2 regions of the Neobacillus sp. DFD-2R genome follow, and region 1 is predicted to be linked to the other one. Evidence: riboswitches for the same ligand, from Rfam matches in the RefSeq annotation. Region 1 holds a riboswitch; the other holds the start of a gene.
What was found. A riboswitch is a leader RNA that binds a small molecule or an ion and turns the genes downstream of it on or off. The one in region 1 is predicted to bind FMN.
Positions count from the first base shown of each region.

Region 1 (3,414 bases):
AATTTGGAGTAAATATGGTAAAGGTTGAAAATGCTCCAATAAATCAAGTCGGACGGTTTGATTTAACAAAAAAGATTAAAGTTCCTGTTGCTCCGAATTTGCGAAATATACAATGAGATAATTGAAAGCTGGCCAACTTTTGTTTTTGGTCAGCTTTTTTATGAATAAAAAAGTGAATACCTCCAAATTATAACAAGTATGTTTCACCGTTCTTGCTCGCCCAATAAGTTCTAAACGCAAATAGGTACACATAAGGTGGGTAGGAGAGGATATGATTCAAGGAGGAAAGGAATGCGGGACTACATAAAGAGGTTTTTAATTGCCATCATAATGGCACTTTGTATCAGTTTATTATTTTTGGGCGGTAAACATTCTGAAGCAAGTATGCCTAATGAGAACGATTTAAAGGCTGGCTGGATTTGGCCATCAGATGGAGTAATTTCGGACACATTCGGAACAAGGCATGGAAAACATAAAGGAATCGATATCGCAGGAAGATTAGATTCCCCAGTGCTTGCTGTTGATGATGGTGTGGTTGTTAAATCTTATTATTCCAATACATATGGTAATGTGGTTTTTGTTAAACACCCCAATAAGTTGGTCGCCGTTTATGCACATTTAAACAAACGTCTTGTAGCAGAAGGACAGGGAATAAAACAAGGCGATATGATTGGACAAATGGGAAGAACAGGACAAGCAACAGGTGTTCATCTCCATTTTGAAACCCATCAACTAGAATGGACATATGAAAAGAAGTACGCATTTGATCCTGAAAAACTATTGGGGAAAGCAGAGGTCGGTGAATCAGTTCAAAAAGGAGTCGCCAGTGCAGGTAATAATGTTTTAGAAGCAAGTTCACATGTTCATCCAATATCCGAAGAAGGTCCGGTTAAATCAGATAGAAAAAAATCTGCAAGTACAGGAAAAGAATATATCGTCCAAGTCGGAGATACATTAACGTCCATTGCAGAGGAAAATAATCTCACCGTAGAAAAAATTAAGAAAATAAACCGCTTAACGTCCGAGGTTATTAAGCCGAAACAAATCTTAATTGTTAAGTAATAGAAAGGCCGCAGACCAACAATGTATGCGGCTTTTAATTCTTTATTCACAAAACCGCTATTTTCCAGTATAATAAATTTGTAATTTAATATCGATCTATCTTCGGGGCAGGGTGAAATTCCCGATCGGCGGTATTAGAGTGTTCTCTTAAGCCCGCGAGCCTTTTTGGCAGGATTTGGTGTGATTCCAAAGCCGACAGTATAGTCTGGATGGGAGAAGATGGAGGTTCTGCGAACGTTCGAAAAAATTAGTTAATTGGACGTTTATTAAGCATGCCTTGTAACTCCCTCAAGTTAACATCTTGAGGTTTTTTTATTTACATTGGCAGATGGCTGTAGCTGAACCTCTCTTCCTAACTTGATGGATCAAAAAAAGGAGAGAGGAAAATGAAAAAAATGAAGGTCAAAGCTATTGTTTCAATCGGAATGCTCAGTAGTATCGCATATCTCTTAATGCTGTTAAACTTTCCACTGCCGCCATTTCCAAATTTTTTATTTATTGATTTCAGTGATATCCCGCCGCTTATCGCTGCCTTAATTTTTGGACCGGTTGCAGGAATATTAGTCGAGTTTTTCAAAAATGTCCTTAATTACTTAATGACAGGAAGTCAAACGGGAATCCCTGTTGGGCATATTGCTAATTTTCTTGCAGGAATCCTGTTTATCTTGCCAACCTATTATTTATATAACAAATTAAAAACCAAAAAGGGCATGACGGTTGCCTTAATTGTCGGGACTTTGACAATGGCGGTAATGATGAGTATCTTAAATTATTTCTTAATTCTTCCTGCCTACACGGCCCTTTTGAAATTTCCTGATATGAGAAATTTAGTAGTACCGGCGATCCTTCCGTTTAACATCGTGAAAGGTGTTATTATGTCATCAATTTTTATGTTACTGTTCATACGAATGCAAGCATGGATTAAAAAGTTATCCTTGATAAAAAACGCATAATAGAAAACAAAAGCAACCAGGTTCTACTCCCTGGTTGCTTTTGTTATAAGTAAGGATAAAGAAAAACCTTCTCCATTAAGGAGAAGGTTAGTAGCTTAACTGATTTAATTATTCGAATTTATTTGGATTACCGTCAAAAGACTCGTCAGCTACCTTAATAGAATCGGTAGGGCAACCTTCAAAAGCGTCCATCATATCATCGATTAAAACATCTGGAATTTCAACGATACCTTCATTATCGTCAAGAGTTACAAATGCGATGCCTTCATCATCGTAATCGTAGATATCCGGTGCAGCTGCACCACATGCACCACATGCAATGCAAGTCTCTTTGTCAACAATTGTGTACTTTGCCATGATTAAAAACCTCCCAATGAAATAACAAAAATTAAGCATACTCGTTTACCACGTTTATATGGAAACGCCTATCACATTTACTATTGTAAAACTGTATGGGTAACTTTTCAATAGAAAAATGCTTTTAAAAAACTGGCTGTATATTTACTTTTCCCGAATCTTCCACATTTTTAAACAACAATTGTCCTTTTTCGTGTTAAAATATAAAATAGAAAAATAGCTAATTTTGTCGATAATGCAAAAAGTGGTGGGGTGGAATGCTTTATATAGAAAATATTATTCTATATTGTATAAAACAATTGGATGGAGAAAGAACTATATACTCCATTTATCATCTGTTAAATGGAAAAAAATCTTCGCAAACCATCCAAGATGCCCATTTATTTTCACTAAAAAAATTTTTTCGCATTTTTGAATCATTAACACGTGAATCCTTTGAGAATGTAATTGAAAAAATCTTAGAAAAAAGGTTGATTAGTGAATGCGGGGTGCAACGGTTTCTGTTAACACCAACAGGTGACACTCATTTAGAAAGAAATCAATTGCCTATCTATATTAATGGATGGGAATACCAGCATGCAACAGCTTTATTTTGGGAAAGATTGTCACTTCTTGTCCAAGTCACATCCAATCTTGTTTTTCATGAAACGCAATATATTCCAATTCAAAAAAATAAAGAGGTTCATTTTTGGTTAAAATCGACTTTGAAAAATTTCCAAGTTCCAAGGAATGAAATAGGGAATTTGCTATTTTCGGAATTAATGGAATGTTTTGAGGAGGATAAAAATATTGATCCATCATTTCTGGTTTTTCGGTTAACAGGATATCAAAAGATTGGATTAACACCATTACAAATGGCCCAAAAGTTTAAAATAGATTTTATTGATTATCATATTGAATTTATAAATGTTCTCCACTTTTTGATCGGGAAGGTTGAGATAAATCAGGGACAGTTCCGATTATTACCTGAACTTTTAAAGGGACTAACACCAGATGATTCCTTGACACAATCATCACGTAAAACATGGATTCTTATGAATCA
Region 1 is NZ_CM173228.1:1,702,680-1,706,093, forward strand. Features, by position in the region: gene AC3ANV_RS08385 (hypothetical protein) at 1-116, shown strand, start outside; gene AC3ANV_RS08390 (peptidoglycan DD-metalloendopeptidase family protein) at 292-1,062, shown strand; FMN riboswitch at 1,157-1,287, shown strand; gene AC3ANV_RS08395 (ECF transporter S component) at 1,449-2,015, shown strand; gene AC3ANV_RS08400 (ferredoxin) at 2,124-2,372, opposite strand; gene AC3ANV_RS08405 (YpbB family protein) at 2,630-3,414, shown strand, end outside.

Region 2 (3,414 bases), 2.0 Mb from region 1:
GACTTTTCCGCTAAAGCAATAAAGTCACCTTCGTTTTCCCGGTCTTCGTCATCACAAACGATTACAACTTTCCCTTCCTTTAAATCATTAAGTGCTTCTTCAATTGTATTAAACACGCCACATCTCTCCTTCCAATTTGGACAACTTTTTTAAGACTCAGTCCTTAGGCAATGTATCAATTTTAGGCAAACCCATTATCTTGTAAAAATTGTGCAGTGATCCCCGATGCATTCTTTTTGTTAGTTTTTCCTAAAACACCAGTTAGAAAATGGCCGACATATTTTCCTATCATATCGCATTCTAAATTGACAATATCACCTTGTCCTTTTAATCCTAAAATCGATTCAGTCAATGTGTGGGGAATAAGAGATAAAGTGAGACTATTTTCTGTCACTCCAAAAACAGTGAGGCTTGTCCCGTCTACGGCAATCGATCCCTTTAAAATGACGTATTTTACTATTTCCTGATCAGCTTCTATTTCATAATAAATCGCATTTTCAAATTGCTTTTTACTTTTTATGACCCCTGTCCCATCAATGTGTCCGGATACAAAATGGCCGCCAAATCTGCCGCCGGCAGCCATAGCTCTTTCCAGATTTACTTTAGAGCCGCGTTTAACATCATTTAAACTTGTAGCTTTAACAGTCTCCGGCATGACATCCACTGTAAAATGGGTCGTTGAAAATGAAGTAACTGTTAGGCAAACACCATTAACGGCAATACTATCCCCGAGATGGACATCACTGAGAATTTTCTTAGCTTCAATAGTGAGCACAAAAGATTCACCGGTCCGCGAGATAGTTGAAACCAATCCTATTTCTTCAATAATTCCTGTGAACATGATATTGTTCTTCTCCTTAAATAGGTTCAGCAATGATTCTGATATCATTACCAACCAGCTCTACTTCTTTAAAAGTTAGCTGCACTGTGTCAGCTATTTTTTCAATCCCTTCTCCGCCGAAGGATGCAGGAGCGAGTTTGCCGCCAATTAATTTCGGTGCAATGTAGGCAATGACTTGTTGAAAAGCCCGATCCTTTAGAAAACTTCCATGGACTTCTGAGCCGCCTTCAACAAATAACGAGGTAATACCTTTTTCTCCAAATACCTTTAACATTTCCGGAATGCTAATATTCGGACTTGCCATTTTTACTATTTCAATTCCTAAATTTCTAAACTCTGATTCAAGTTTAGGATTCACTTCTGAACCTGTTACAATCCATGTTGGCGATTGTTGATCTGTTATTACGTTTGCATCGATGGGTATTTTTAAATGGGTGTCAAGGATGATTCTAATTGGATTTTTCCCACCTGATGTGAGCCTGGTTGTCAATGTAGGATCATCCTTAATTACTGTATTTGCACCAACCAAAATTGCGTCATGCCAGTGACGGAACTGATGAACATCGTTTCTGGCGGACTCTCCGGTTATCCATTTACTTTCACCTGTGACAGTTGCGATTTTCCCATCTAAGCTTATTGCTGTTTTTAATGTGACATATGGCAAGCCTGTTCGTATGTTGTAAAAAAAGACTTTGTTTAGCTCAAGTGCTTCATGTTGGAGTAATCCTACTTCTACCTCGACACCCGAATTTTTCAATCGTTCAATACCTCTTCCGGCTACTTGAGGGTTCGGATCAGTTGTTGCGATAAAAACTTTTTTTATCCCTGTTCTTATAACCAAGTCCGAGCAGGGAGGTGTTTTACCAAAATGGCTGCAGGGTTCGAGTGTTACATAAAGAGTTGCATCTTTTGCTTTTTCCCCTGCCATTTGAATGGCATGAACCTCGGCATGCGGTTCGCCGGCTTTCAAATGGGCTCCCATGCCTACAATTTGATTTTCCTTCACCAGTACAGCACCCACTACAGGATTGGGTGAAGTCTGGCCAAGTGCTCCCTTTGCGAGATTTATTGCTAAATTCATATAAAATGTGTCATTCATATTCTTTCCACCTTTTTAAGGTAATAAAAAGGACCCTGAAGACGGTGTACACTTCAGGGTCCTTTAAAAGGCAATGAGAAACTAAGGCTTACAAATAGGTGTATTTTTCACCTATCTCTAATCCTGTTTTTTTCCTTCTCCCATCCAGACTTTAACTGTCGGCCCTGGAATTTCACCAGATCCACCGTTTAACTTAACGAATAGGTTAAACGGGTCACGGACTAAGAAGCGATTGGCTTCATCACCGCCGGTTAGGAATTTCACCTGACCCCGAAGGAATTATTTATTTTATTTATTATTTTGATAATATAATACTAAATGCAAACAGTAAAGGGAAATGCTTTTATTTATCAATTCTCACTTCATTTTATATTTTATATCCTATTTCTAAAAAATTATTTAAGGTATCAACCTTATAATACCGTATATTCCTTTACTGGCAAGTATATATCATAATGTAAATCCCCGGTAGAATTAAGATATTTATGTTCTTCTTTATATATTTCCAAGCTTAAAGCATGTTGATCCAGCTCATAACCATACTCTTTCATCCAGTTGAACATTTGAAGATATGTATTTTCAACTTCCTCAGGCCGTCCTTTATGAGTAGCAAAAACATAATTTTTTCGAGGAATCGTGAAACCCACCATTCCTTCCGGAACTTCTTCAATTTTTTCAACAGGTGTTGTCACATAATAAGTGAACTCTGTTTCCCTGCTATGAAAGGGAGCAATCAATACAGATTCATTTGTTTGATTTGCAACTTCATAAAGACGTTCTTTCATTTTTGTAAATAGACTAGGAATGATGGTCGTCTCTGAATAGGTACCATTCCATGAAATTCCAACTACCTTTAGCTCATTCTTTTCAACCACTTGAACATCCATTCATATTCCCCCTTTTACAACCATCTTATTTCTATTATTCTGGTTTTATCCCTTAAATTCCTGTAAAAAATAGATTTATCAAGAAATGCGGAAGTACTCGTCTTGCATATCTAAATGATTAAAATAATTTTAAAAAGACCGTTCAAAATGAACGGCCTTCAAATAGTTTACATAATTATTTGACTTCTTGCGGAAGTGCTAAACCTAAGCCTTTGGCAATACGCTCACCAAACTCTGCATCAGCCTTATAGAAATTTAGTGTTGCACGCATCTTAATATCTTCTCTTTCCACAGGCTTCATCGCTCCGACGATATTTTCAACTGTACGGGACTTTTCACCCTCGTCCATTAAACGATATAGATCTCCGGCTTGTGTATAATGATCTTCTTGATCATATGAAACCTGTTCAGCTACTCCGGAAACTTGGAAAGGTGTTTGTTTATATTCAGGTGTTTCCTTTGGCCCGCCAAAGCTGTTTGGCTCGTAATAAACAGAACCGCCGCCATTATTGTCAAAACGCAATTGACCATCACGTTGATAGTTATTTACTTCTACTTTTGGACGGTTAATTGGCAAGGCAGCATGG
Region 2 is NZ_CM173228.1:3,673,861-3,677,274, forward strand. Features, by position in the region: gene AC3ANV_RS18370 (bifunctional 3,4-dihydroxy-2-butanone-4-phosphate synthase/GTP cyclohydrolase II) at 1-116, opposite strand, end outside; gene ribE (riboflavin synthase) at 182-841, opposite strand; gene ribD (bifunctional diaminohydroxyphosphoribosylaminopyrimidine deaminase/5-amino-6-(5-phosphoribosylamino)uracil reductase RibD) at 858-1,940, opposite strand; FMN riboswitch at 2,069-2,222, opposite strand; gene AC3ANV_RS18385 (GyrI-like domain-containing protein) at 2,354-2,827, opposite strand; gene katA (catalase KatA) at 3,003-3,414, opposite strand, start outside.
Region 2: another riboswitch for FMN. It lies ahead of ribD (bifunctional diaminohydroxyphosphoribosylaminopyrimidine deaminase/5-amino-6-(5-phosphoribosylamino)uracil reductase RibD); the one in region 1 lies ahead of AC3ANV_RS08395 (ECF transporter S component).